DNA from 2 places in the Holdemania massiliensis genome. Region 1 is predicted to be linked to the other one. Evidence: a T-box and tRNA genes for the amino acid it is inferred to sense, from the RefSeq annotation. Region 1 holds a T-box; the other holds one or more tRNA genes.
What was found. The T-box of region 1 lies ahead of trpS (tryptophan--tRNA ligase). A T-box ahead of a tRNA ligase gene usually reads a tRNA of that ligase, here a tRNA-Trp.

Region 1 (6,863 bases):
ACGGAAGGTGCGGTAGCCGGCTTTCCATTCGCGTTTGCCTTTTTCCGGCGGATTGAGGCATTGCTGCAAAGCGGCGTTGAGGCGGTCGATGCCGGCCGGGCCGTTGTACTTGCTGGCCAGAACCTGAATATCCTGCAGCTCATAGCCTTTATCCAGGGCCGATTGGACAACCCGGATGACCTGATCTTTAATTTCATACAGGCCCACTGGGAAAAACGCCACGTCGCCCTGGCAGTCCAGCGCTTCGGTTTGTCCCTGGCGGATCTGATGTGCCAACGTGATGACATCACTGCCCTCGCTCTGACGGAAAATCCGTTCCAGACGCACTAGCGGAAACAGCTCGGAAGTGATCAGATCCTTCAGCACGCAGCCGCAGCGGACCGAGGGCAGCTGATCCTCATCGCCGATGATGCACAGCTTTTTGACATGCACCGAGGCTTTGCATAAAGCTGCAAACAACCAGCTGTCGACCATCGAAAATTCGTCGATGATCAGCAGGTCCACGATTAACGGATCCTGTTCCGTCTTGGTAAAGGTGTTGGATTCCAGATCCCAGCCCAGCAGGCTGTGGATCGTAAACGTATCGGTTTCCGTCAGCTCCGCCAGCCGCTTGGCTGCCCGTCCGGTCGGGGCGCAGCAGGCGATCCGCTGATACGGGTACAGTTTTTTAAACAGAGCGGTCAAAGCGCGCACAACGGTGGTTTTTCCCGTTCCCGGACCGCCGGTTAAAATCATGGCATCATGCTCAAAAAATGTATGAATGGCTTCCAGCTGAGCCTGATCATATGTGATCGCCAGCTTTTCCTGCAGCGCGTCCAGTTCCCGCTGCAGCTCTGCGGGATTGACCGGCTCCAGTTCTTCAAACGGGAACACGGTCAGAAACTGTGCGATCTGAACCTCTGCATCATATTGATCAACGTGATAGATGCGCCCTTCTTCTTCAACTAAACGCCGCTGCAGCAGCAGCGAGTCCAGCAGATCGTCAAAATGATAGGTTAATCCGGCGCACTGCCGCTGCATCTGCCGGGCCAGGCTCTCGCGGCTGACATAGGTATCGCCGCTTTGCATATTCATCTGGTCGACCAAGGCCACCATTGCCGCTTCCAACCGCCGCGGATCCTCCAGCTCAAAGCCCAGCGACATCGCCACCTTATCAGCCGTCGCAAAGCCAATTCCATCGACCTCATCGACCATCCGATATGGATTCTGCTGGATTTTTTCAACGGCTTCCTTACCGTAGATCCGCTCCAGCTTCATGACATGGCGCATTCCCAAGCCATGCGCGACAAAAAACTGAATCAGATTTTCAAGATCGTCATCGCTTTCCTTTAAGCCTTCCAGAATTGCCGTCCGGCGCTTCGCCGTCATTTTCGGTACGCGGTCCAAAACAGCCGGGTCCTTCTTGATTAAATTGATCGCGTCCTTGCCCAGAGCTTCGACGAGGGTTTCAGCATATTTTCTGCCGATGCCTTCAAACAGCGGCCCTGATAAAAAACGGATCAGGGAATCCTCGTCATCCGGCATGACGCGGTGAAACGTTTCCACCTGAAACTGCATGCCGTAGCGGGGATGATCGATATACAGCCCGCTGAGCTCCATCAGCACATCATCGTTGAACACCGGCAGATAGCCGGTAATTGTCACCTGCCGCTGCTGCAGATCATCGACGATAAACCGGGCGACCGTGTAGCCGTTGTCATCGTTGCGGAAAACAACCTGTTTCAGCTTGCCGCGGATGACATCGCGTTCCTCACTCATTTCCCTCATTCCTTTCCTACAGCAGAATCAGCACGACGCTGATCAAATTGTTCAGCCCATGCATGAACAGCGGACTGATCAGCGTCTGATTTTCTTCTTCTGCCGCACACAACAGATAACCCATCGTCCCATAGACAAGGATAAAGATGCCGTCGCTGAGATTTCCGCTTAAAAGCGAAGTGAAAACGTGCAGCAGCCCAAACAGAAAGCCGCTGACCCAAGCCGCATTGCGAAAGCTTGTACGGTTTCGTAGCGTTGCAAACACCGCTCCGCGAAACACCGTTTCTTCTACAATCGGCGCAAACACACACGTCACCAGAACGATCTGCAGCGGAGATTGGGTCAGCTGCTGAACAACGGTATCCTGATTCTGACTGCTTGACAAACCGGTGATCAGAATAATTGCCAAATTCAGTCCGTACATGATAAGCCACATCTGCACATAGTGCGTCAGGGAAGATTTGATGATATTTCGGCGGTTCTGCCGAAACCGCCGAAGATGCTCTTTTAACAACGGCCAGGCTGCCGTCACCGTGACCGCAAACACCCACAGATATACTGCATTTTCCAAGATCGGCTGCAAATGCTTAATCCCCAGCGGCTCAAGCAAGGAATAAAGCAGGCCGATCAGCATCGGATAAACAAACAGATAACCCACAAAATAGTTCGCCAGAATCAGCTGCACGCGCCGGCGTGAGAGTGTAAAAGGCTTCATTGCTCAAAGCTGCGGACTCGATCCGTCAGCGATTGGCCCTTGTGCCAGACTTCCTCGATCACACCGCCGCCCAGACATTGATCTTCCAGATAGAAAACCGCCTGCTGCCCCGGCGTCACCGAAGCCACCTGCTGGGGATAGGTCAGCTTCACTGTTGTTTCATCCAAAAACTCCAGCGTCACCGGATTGTCTTTCTGGCGATAGCGGAATTTCGCGCAGCAGGTCAATGTTCCCTGCGGCTTGGCTTTGCCCAGCCAGTTGACGCCGCTGACCAGACATGTATCGCTGAGCAGCCAGTCGTTGCTTTCGCCGCTGGCCACCAGCAGTTCATTGCGGACGACATCCTTGCCGACGACAAACCATGGGCCGCCCTCGCCGCCGATGCCTAAACCTTTGCGCTGACCGATCGTGTAGTACAGCACGCCTTCATGTTCGCCTAAAATCCGCCGGCTCTTGACATCGACAATCGTTCCGGACTTTGCCGGCAGATAATTCTTCAGAAATTCCCGGAAATTCCGCTCGCCGATAAAACAGATCCCCGTCGAATCTTTTTTTTCCGCAATCGACAGCTTCAGCTCCTTCGCAATCCGCCGCACCTCCGGCTTTTCGATCTCACCCAACGGAAAACATGTATGCGCCAAAGCTTCCGAAGCAACCTGACATAAGAAATAGCTTTGATCCTTATTCAGATCCTTGGCTTTGTACAGCCTGCTGAAATCTTCTTCATGCTGAACCCGCGCGTAGTGCCCGGTTGCCAGCGTATCAAAGCCCCGGCTCTTGGCGAAATCCAGAAAGCTGGAGAATTTAATGTATTTGTTGCACAGAATATCCGGATTCGGCGTTCTTCCCTTCTGATATTCCTGCAGGAAGTTGGAAAACACATGATCCCAATACTCTTTGACAAAATCGACGCGCAAAAGCTCTAACCCCAGACTGTCAGCGACACTTTTGGCATCCATCCAGTCTTTTTCCTGGGGACAGACATCGGCATCGGCATTAGGATTGCCTAAAAAGTCGTTGTTGGCCATGGAATCCCAATTGCGCATAAACGCACAGGATACGTCCAAACCCTGTTGTTTTAAAAGATAGGCTGCAACGGCGGAATCGACGCCGCCTGATAAACCGACCAATATTTTCATCGTGGATCCTCCCTTATGCTTTCTTTTGGATTGAGGAAAAAAACAAGCATCCGCAGATGCTTGTCAGGCTTCTTCCCGGATCTTGCCGCAGCCGGCGTAATTCGGACAGCTGGCGTTGCAGGACAGCTGTGCCAGCGACCGCAGCTGCTGGGGAACGAAGGCGTCGATCTCTTCCTCATCATAGCCGACCTGGAAGTTACGCTCATTCAGAATGATCGGCCGTTTCAGAACCGATGGATTTTCCTGAATAAAATGAACCAGCTCGCTGATCGTCATCTCATCCAAATCAATCGCATTCTGCTGGATGATCTTGGACCGTTTGGAAATAATATCCTCCGATCCATTTTCACTGCGCATCAACAAATGCCGGATCTCCGTTTCGTTGAGCAGGGTTGTAAAAATATTTTTTTCAAGATACGGTAGATTCCGCTCTTTCAGCCATTGTTTGACCTTACGGCAGGAAGCACAGCCAGGTGAAGTATACACTACGATCATAAATTGCACCGCCATTTCTATTTGAACACAATCAGACTGAAACCGGACTCAGTCCGCTCATGATTCCTTTTGAGCTTTTATCATACAATGAAACAGCCGGAAATTCAATCCGGCGGCCGCGGATTCTCTTGCAAATCGTCGGTTTTTTTCGATCCTTGCGGGCTTCCCCGCTTTCCGCTTCTTTCTTCAAGGTTATCTAAAAGCAGGCTTGCATGTTGCTTCCGTTTGTGCTTAAATGAAGGAAAGCAGTGAAGAAAAAGCAGTAGCGTAATTTCGTTGACATCCAGAGAGATGAGGGTTGGTGCAACTCATCCGCAGAAATTAAGTGAAATGGGTTTTCCGAGCTTTGGAAAGCATCAGTTTTCCAACGGAACAGGCCGTTATCCTGCATGAGCGGTTTTTCAGAACATCTGAAAAACAAGCTGGGTGGTACCACGCGTCAGGCGTCCCGGTTGTCGGGGCGCTTTTTTTATCAGAAAAGGAGAAAAACATGGAAAACACAGAAAAAAGAAAAGTCATGCTCAGCGGCATCAAGCCGAGCGGACAGCTGACCCTGGGCAACTATATCGGCGCCCTGCGCAACTTCGTCAAGTATCAGGATGAATATGAAATGCTCGTATTCATCGCCAACCTGCACTGTATTACTGTCTATCAGGATCCTCAGGAACTGAAAAAGAATCTCAAAGACGCAGTGGCGCTGTATCTGGCCTGCGGACTGGATCCCCATCAGGCAACGATTTTCTTGCAGTCGGATGTAAAGGAACATGCTCAGCTGGGCTTCATCATGAACTGCAACAGCTACCAAGGTGAGCTGAATCGGATGACGCAGTATAAGGACAAGGTAGCGAAGGGCGAAACGAATCTGACTGTCGGCCTGTATACTTACCCCTGCCTGATGGCGGCGGATATTCTGATTTATGATGCGGATTACGTTCCGGTCGGTGAGGATCAGAAGCAGCACGTCGAGCTGACCCGTGATATTGCCAATCGTTTCAACAACCGCTATGGACAGACCTTCCGGATTCCGGAGCCAGTGGTGCCGAAGGTCGGCGCGCGGATTATGTCATTAAGCGATCCGACGAAGAAAATGTCCAAGTCGGACAAAGGCGACAAGGGCTGCATCTACTTGCTGGAAGATCTGAAATCAGCCCGCAAAAAGATTATGTCTGCCGTGACGGACAACGAAGCCTGCGTTCGCTTTGACCCTCAGAACCAGCCGGGCATTGCCAACCTGTTAACGATCATGTCCTCTTTGTCGGGCGAGCCGATCGATGCGATTGTTGACCGCTTTGCCGGCAAGGGCTATGGTGAGTTCAAAGGGGCTGTAGCCGATGTCGTCTGCGGTGAACTGGAAACGATTCAGGCGCGCTATCAAGCGATTATCCAATCGGACCTGATTGAAAAAACCTTAGCGGAAGGAGCGGTTAAAGCCCAGCGGCTGGCCAGCCGCAAGCTGGAAAAAGTGCAGCGGAAGATCGGCATCGAGTTCCGCAAACGATAAACGGACAGCCTCAGCTGTCCGAATCCTGGGATGATTTGGATTCCAGGATTTTTTTATCGGCGTGTTTCCATGCCACACTTTGCCAGTAGCGCTGCAGCCGGCTTTCCTGCCGGGTCTTGGGCTGAATCAGATTGTCCGCCAGGTCCAGCATCTTCTGCAGCTTCGCATCGTTCACTCGATATTCCACAAACTTCGCCTCTTTCTTTGCCCCCAGCATACCTGCTGAAAAGCAAAAAATCTGTCGTTTTCCGTCTGATACGCAAAAAAAGACGTCCCGACTGGAGGACGTCTTACCCCTGGCTAATCCAGCGGCTTCTGATAATAATTTCCGATGATCTTATCGGTTTTGGAAACATTGATAAACACCTTCGGATCCACCTTACGAATCGCTTCGATCAAACCATGAACCTGATAGGCGTTGACCGTCATAAACAACAGGCACCGCGGGGTATGCGAGAACCCACCTTCTCCCCACAGCTTTGTAATCCCATGGCGGCAATAATGGAACACCGCGTCGCAGACCTCCTCCGGCTTCTCCGTGATGATAAACAGCGAATTCAGCTTGTAGCGCAAATGCATTCCCTGCACCACCTGAGTGCTGCAGAACTGATAGATAATCGAATACAAAGCCTGTTCCCAACCGAACAAAACCCCAGCCACGATTAACATCGCTGCATTGAAATACATGACATAGGACCAGGTTGGAGCGTTGTACTTGGTCGAAGCATAGATGGCGATAAAATCCGTTCCCCCGGAGCTGGCATCGGAACGCAGCGCGATCGAAATCGCCAGGCCGCCGACGATTCCGCCGAAAACCGCGATTAAAAGCATATCGCTGGTGATCGGAAAGGTCGGAAGCAGTTCGGTGAACAAGCTGGTCAGCGAATACTGCAATACAGAAAAGATCGTAAAACGATGACCGACGTATTTGTAAACTAACAGCGTCGGCGGAATGTTCAGCAGGAAATAGAAAACGCTGAACGGAATTTCAATGTTGCCGAATTTGCTCAGCGACATGCTGAACAGCCGGGACAGGCCGGCGAAGCCGCCCGGAAACAGATTGCCGGTTTCGACAAAGGCTTTCATCGCGATCGCATAAACAAAAGCGGAAATAATGACCGCAATCAATGTCCTGCAGTCTTTTTTGGCTTGGTTTGACATAACTTCTCCTCTTTTTTCCATTCCTCATTTTATCATCTTTATTTTGTCTTTCAAGCCAAAAAACAATCAAACAGACAGAGAATTGAAATTCTAG
Region 2 (6,863 bases), 560 kb from region 1:
AGCAAGCCCAGCACCAGGCCGCCAAGCAGGGTCGTCGTAAAAATAATCATTCCGGAAAGCCACGTGACGTTTGAGGCTAACAGGACATGCAGAGTACCGAAAATAACACCCTGAAGGAGAACACCTCGATAAACACCGAAACGACTAACCAGCCGTTTGTTCAGAAAGCCCCGAAACAGAAATTCTTCCAAAAACCCGGTCTGTATGAAACTGATGATCAAAATCGGAAGGATTGCCGCACTCCCCATTCCAGCATACAGACTGGCCGAGGGTTGGGTATACTGCGTAAGATACGGCAGATGAGTCATCCCCCAGATCAAGCCGTACATTCCAATCATGAACGCAGCCTGCCTTGTTTTCTTCGGCCGGATCAAACCAAAATACAGAGTAAACTTTGCCTGTTTACGGCCTTTAAACCACCACCATACAACGGGAACCAGACCCAATACCACCCCTGCCAGCAAGCAGCTGCGCAGCGCATCCAAAATAAGCATTCTATTCTCCTAATCCGTTTGATTTGCCGGTTAACTGCATTAAACCCTTAAGCTGCAAAGTTTCCAGCATCCGGCGATCAAGCTTCTATTTATAATCATTCTACCAGGTTCTATCGCTAAAAACGAGAACAACAGGAATTCTTTACTTATGTTATTCTGACCGCGTCTTTTGTGATAGAATAAAAGTCCATAATGCATCATCAGGGAGGGATATAGAATGACACGCGGAATTATCTTATTCGGTTCTTCCGGTTCCGGGAAAACAACCTTAGGCCGAAAACTAGCTCAGGAATTAGGTTATCCTTATTTTGATATCGACGATTATCTCTGGCGGAAAGACACGCCCATTCCCTTTACATGTATGTATTCCCGTCAGGAAAAAGCCGAACGTTTAATGCATGACATTTCTCAATTCGATCATTTCGTCATGGCCGGTTCCATGGACAGCTTCAACGCCCCCTTTGTACCGCTGTTTGACTTAGCCGTCCATGTCGATGCCGACGCTGCGCTGCGCCGTCAGCGGCTGCACCAGCGGGAATGGGAAGCTTTTGGAGAACGGATTCTGCCTGGCGGCGACATGTTTGATTCCCATCAGCGTTTTCTGGCGGATTCAGATCGTTATGAAACAGACGGATCTCCCTGCCGCAGCCGGCATCTGAAGTGGGCTGCCAGTCTGCCCTGCCGTGTCCTGTATCTTGACGGCGGCCGACCCTTAGCGAAGAATCTCGCTTTGATCCTGGACGCATATCAGCAGCTTCCTGTCCACGCTTGTTCAGTCAAAATTTACAAATAAAAAAATTGCCGGAAAGGAATCGTTATGATCCAATCTGGCAATTTCTTTTTATCAATCCTATGCAAGAGTCACAGAACAACTGATCAAACGTTTATTCTGATGAATTATTCGTGCTCCAGTGCCAACGTCTTCGTTGTGATATCGCAGACTTCCGCTGGTCCGTAATACTGGATTGCGCCCGGATAAACAAAGCTTGTTTCTACTGCCCATTCTTCACGGTGGGCTTCAAAGAATTTGAACGGCTTGCCATCCAGTTCAACAAGTGCCTTTTTAATAACCGGCTTGTCTTCACCATGTCTTCTTTCGATGTTCATCATCTTAGTAATCGGCATGCCGCCGGCTGTCCATTCGCTGGCCGGATTGGACAGGTTGGAGATTTTTGACAGATAACCGTTATAGCCATACTGGATCAGCATGAACGCATTATAGCCTAACGAATAACAGTAATCTGAATCAAAGTTCGACGGGAATGCACATCTTCCTTCATAACCTAAGAAATGATGCAGGGCGCTGAATTTTCCCTTGTAGGTTCCAGCTTTCTTTCTCTCATCTAATTTATCCTTGACCAAGGCCGAGAATAATTTTTCAGATTCGATCAGTGAAACCTGAACGTTGCCATGCGGATCGCGTTCCAGGAACAGCTGCTGCTGAATGTTTTCAGGAAGAATCGCAAAGACACCCATCGATTCTTTAGTCAGTCCCTTTTCGATGAACGCATACTTCTCACTCCAAGTCGCAAGCGCATTGAATGCATCCGCTTTGCTTCCTGCAAGCAGTTCGTTGATTTCCTGAATTAACGCTGAGAATTCCGGTACAAATTCAACAACGCCTTCCGGAATGATCGCGACACCGAAGTTCATTCCCTTCGCCGCACGCTTTTCGACAGAATCCGCAATGTAATCCGCAATCTGGGAAAGCGACATTTTCTTAGCCGAAACTTCTTCTGAGATCAGGCAGATATTCGGTTGAGTTTCAAGTGCGCATTCCAAAGCAACATGCGAAGCGGAACGGCCCATGACCTTAATGAAATGCCAATATTTCTTCGCTGAATTCGCATCTCTTTCAATGTTTCCGATAATCTCGCTGTACGTCTTGGTCGCGGTATCAAAGCCGAATGAGCATTCAATATCTTCATTCTTCAAATCGCCGTCAATGGTTTTCGGGCACCCAATCACCTGAACACCGGTATCATGCGCCGCAAAGTATTCCGCCAGAACCGCTGCATTGGTATTGGAATCATCTCCGCCGATGATGACAATGGCCGTAATTCCGTGCTTTTTGCAGACATCCGCAACAATTGCAAACTGTTCATTGGTTTCCAGTTTTGTTCTTCCGGAACCGATGATATCAAAACCGCCGGTATTGCGGAACTGATTGATGTAAGCATCATCGAAAATCAAATAATCATCTTCAATCAAACCGATCGGACCGTTTTTAAAGCCATACAGAACGTTTTCCGTATTCGCTGCCTTTAAAGCATCATATAAACCGCAGATGACGTTATGTCCGCCAGGTGCCTGACCGCCGGAAAGAATGACGCCGACCACTTGCTTCTTGGCTTCTGCCGTGTTCTCACCCTGTACGAATGTGATTTCCTTTTTGCCGTATGTGTTCGGAAATAAGCGTTTGATTACTTCCTGATCGGCTGCGCTCTGAGTTTCTTCCCCTTCCTGAACTCCAATATTGGCAATACCATGCCGTAACATACCTGGGAGTTTCGGTGAATACTCATATCTAGCAGATTGTAGCGATGAAATTTTCATAATTAATCTCCTTCTCATTTTAGATACACGTAAATTTTAAGATATTTGATCTGAAAAGTAAACCAGTATTAGCGACTTCCAGCAGACAAAAATACCAAAAGAAATAAAGTGTTTAAGAAAAGCAGGAAGAAAGCTGAATTGAAATTCAAAAAAAGAAATGAAAACCTACCTTCGCTCAGAACTCATCGACAGAAGAAGGCTGTTCTTAGCAGCCTATTGAATAGGGGTATCCGATTTCCAAACAGATTTATCCGCTGCATTACAGGAAATTCGGTAAGTCATCTCTTGTTCCGATTCTGTTCTGCTTTCTTTTTTTATTTTTTTGTTGAAATCAGAAAAAGTTTATGCTATTATTACAAAGCAATCGAAAAATTGGCCCGTTGGTGAAGTGGCTTAACACAGCGCCCTTTCACGGCGTCATTCACGAGTTCGAATCTCGTACGGGTCACCATTTTTAGGGGTGTGGTTCAATGGTAGAACAGAGGTCTCCAAAACCTTTGATGGGAGTTCGATTCTCTCCACCCCTGCCACTATAACGTGAAAGCCTTTAACAAAAGGCTTTTTTTTTGTGTTTTGAAAAATCTATGCATTATATGCGCATTAAATATGCATTATATTTTTTCCATCTTTGCTGACTTGTTTATTTTTCTTTCCTAATCACTTCTTTCAAGATCATTTCTTTCTTTTTATTTTTTTCAGTATTTTTTAACAGGTACTTCTCAACGCTCTCCACTTCATTTCTTTTCGTCATGAAGTCTTCATTTATTTCGTCTGCACACGCATTGTTTTCTGGCGCGGTTGCCGATATAATTATGCTGTGGCTGAACACGAACAAAAGAAAGGAGTCGTATGAAGATCAAACTTCATACATGAAACAAATGACTAAAAAAAGAAAAGCGAAAAAATCCGGGATCTCCGCCGGAGCGCTGAGCGGTATCATCCTGGTCATGGTCTTAGCTGGTGCTGGGATAACCGGAACTTTAGCGCTCAATTCGATCTATCGCGGACCTTACAAAGCGTATACGCAGCATTTGCTGGAAACCATGGAGGAAGGCAGTCTGCAGTATAAAGCCGCTGGGCTGTTCTATTCCCAGGCTGAGCTGGAAGCGATCCGCAATCCGCAGCTGGCAGATGAAGAGGATAAACCAACCGCTTCAGAAAGTGCGGATAAGGACGCCATTGAAATTATTGATCTGAAGGGAACTACTTTTGAAGGTAAATTGATGATCGTTCACGATCCTTCACGCGTCTTCGTTGCCTGCAATCCGAATATGGATTCCGGAGCACCGGGGTATTCCGTTGAAAAGTACATTCAAGATAACAACGCGATTGCTGGAATCAATGCCGGGGGCTTTGAAGATGCCGGCGGCAACGGCAACGGCGGGACAGCTTATGGTATTGTCATTCATGATGGAAAGCTGATCAGCGGCAGACCTAACGAATTTACACCGGTTATCGGCATCAACAATGCCAACCAGTTAGTCGTTGGTGATATGACTGCCCAGCAGGCGCTGGATTATGATATCCGCGATGCGGTTACCTTTGGTCCCGTCTTCATTAAGAACTGGGACGTCGTCTTTGAAACCGGGCGGCATCCGGGACTTAATCCGCGCACAGTCATTGGACAGCGTTATGACGGCGCCTTTCTGCTGATGGTTCTGGATGGCCGCCAGCCGAGCAGCTTTGGCTCAACCTATCAGGATATCATTGACATCATGCAGCAGTATGATGCTGTTAACGCCGCCAATCTGGACGGCGGTAATTCTACTGTCATGGTTTATGATGGCGAAACACTGAATACCACCGTATCGATTAAAGGCGACCGCCGCGTGCCAACCGCCTTTATCGTGAAATAGGAGAAATTGCTATGAGTAAAAAACAAGGAATTCCCACCGGAACAGCCATGGCCATGATCGGGCTGATCCTGGTGATTGTAATCGGCGCTTCCGCTGGTGTACTCACCTTAGTCAATGCCAAGATGAGCGCTTATGAAAAAACGATGCCTAACGCCGCTTTGGAAGCTTACATGAAGAAAATCGAAAAACAGGATTATTCGGAATTATATGAACAGTTTCAGACACGAACCGGCAGCTTAAGCAGCGAAGCCGACTTCAATGCGACGATGAATACGATCTACGGAAATGTTGACTTCCAGGATCTCAGCTATGTCAAGGATGATAAAACGGCTGAAGGTCATGAAGGTACCTACGGTGTCTATTCTGACGGCAAAAAGGTTTCGACGCTGAATCTGCGCAAAGAGAACGATGCCTGGCAGGTAGAAACGATCATGCAGAGTTCCGGCAATCTAAGCTATCTGATTGATGCCCCGGCAGCCGCTCAGGTGAAAGTCAATGGCATTTTATTAGGCAGCGATTATGTAAAAGAAACACAGGTTCCAGCCGGCACCTTTGATCGCTATAAGACCAGCTCTGCCGCGCCTTCCGTGACACGTTATGAAATCAGCGAATTGATGTCGGAGCCGGAAATCTCAGCCGATGGCTACAAAGTAGTTAAAGACGCCTATGAAGAACGTTTCTATGTTGGAAGCGAAGCCGCCGGTGAAGTCAAAAACGCAGGTGAGAAGACGATGATTGCCATCGCTGAAGCCGCAGCACGTTATGCAACCGGCGACGGCAGTTTGGGAACATTAACTGGCTACTTTTTGACCGGCAGCGAATTTGCCACTAAAATCCGTACCATGGACAACCAATGGTATACTAGTCATGCCGGTGTTAAATTTGAAAACTCAGAGGTCATTGATCTGATCCAGATCGATGATGACGACTTAGTTGGCAAAGTGATTTTCGATTATACCGTATTGAGCAATACCTATGGAAACCGTACTTATCACTGTGGTTATCAAATTGTCCTGACGCGCAGCTCGGGCAACTGGAAAGCCGTTGACCTGGTCGTAAACAACGATCTTAACCCGGCCAACAACTAATCGGATAAAAGACTCAAAAAGCGACAAATGTCGCTTTTTTTGATGTCTGAGGTGTGGTACATTATAAGTGATGAAAGCCCTTTACAAAGGAGGAACAAGTATGATTGATTATACAGAAGGCTCAGGCAGACAATACCACATTGGTGTTGCGAAAGGCGAGGTCGGCCGTTATGTTTTGCTGCCGGGTGATCCAAAACGTTGTGCTAAGATCGCAGCCCACTTCGACAATCCAGTATTGATTGCAGATTCACGCGAATTTGTTACCTATACCGGCGAATTGGATGGGGTAAAGGTCAGTGTCACCTCAACCGGAATCGGCGGAGCTTCGGCTTCGATTGCGATGGAAGAACTGCATGTCTGCGGTGCAGACACCTTCATCCGCGTGGGTACCTGCGGCGGCATGGATCTGGATGTAAAAGGCGGCGATCTGGTGATCGCTACCGGAGCTGTCCGTTTTGAAGGGACAAGCAAAGAATATGCGCCAATTGAATACCCCGCTGTTGCTGATTTTCAGATCGTCAACGCTCTGGCTCACAGTGCAGAAAAGCTCAGCCTGCCTTATCATGTCGGCGTTGTCCAATGCAAGGATGCCTTTTATGGTCAGCACAAACCGGAAGAATTGCCGAACCATGAAGAACTGCTGCGCAAATGGGATGCCTGGGTTCGGATGGGCTGCTTAGCCAGCGAAATGGAATCAGCGGCCTTATTTATTGTCGGCGGTTATCTGCGCTGCCGGGTCGGTTCTGTTTTCCTGACCGTTGCCAATCAGCAGCGGGAGAAAGCCGGTTTAGAAAACATTCAGCATCATGACACCGAAGCGCCTATCCGGGCCGCGATTGAAGCGCTTCGCGAGCTGATCAAAGCTGATC

Region 2: it has a tRNA-Trp gene. The T-box ahead of trpS (tryptophan--tRNA ligase) is inferred to sense a tRNA for this amino acid. The anticodon was not compared.

What each region holds. Positions count from the first base shown of each region.
Region 1 is NZ_JAKNTK010000001.1:2,028,427-2,035,289, reverse strand. It holds gene recD2 (SF1B family DNA helicase RecD2) at 1-1,758, opposite strand, end outside; gene MCG46_RS09310 (CPBP family intramembrane glutamic endopeptidase) at 1,775-2,473, opposite strand; gene mnmA (tRNA 2-thiouridine(34) synthase MnmA) at 2,470-3,612, opposite strand; gene MCG46_RS09300 (Spx/MgsR family RNA polymerase-binding regulatory protein) at 3,676-4,107, opposite strand; T-box leader at 4,347-4,561, shown strand; gene trpS (tryptophan--tRNA ligase) at 4,598-5,608, shown strand; gene MCG46_RS09290 (hypothetical protein) at 5,619-5,795, opposite strand; gene MCG46_RS09285 (YitT family protein) at 5,909-6,769, opposite strand; gene MCG46_RS09280 (asparagine synthetase B family protein) at 6,860-6,863, opposite strand, start outside.
Region 2 is NZ_JAKNTK010000001.1:1,470,519-1,477,381, reverse strand. It holds gene MCG46_RS06570 (CPBP family intramembrane glutamic endopeptidase) at 1-494, opposite strand, end outside; gene MCG46_RS06565 (AAA family ATPase) at 712-1,287, shown strand; gene MCG46_RS06560 (diphosphate--fructose-6-phosphate 1-phosphotransferase) at 1,392-3,050, opposite strand; tRNA gene MCG46_RS06555 (tRNA-Glu) at 3,425-3,501, shown strand; tRNA gene MCG46_RS06550 (tRNA-Trp) at 3,507-3,580, shown strand; gene MCG46_RS06545 (phosphodiester glycosidase family protein) at 3,929-4,906, shown strand; gene MCG46_RS06540 (NTF2-like N-terminal transpeptidase domain-containing protein) at 4,918-5,994, shown strand; gene udp (uridine phosphorylase) at 6,095-6,863, shown strand, end outside.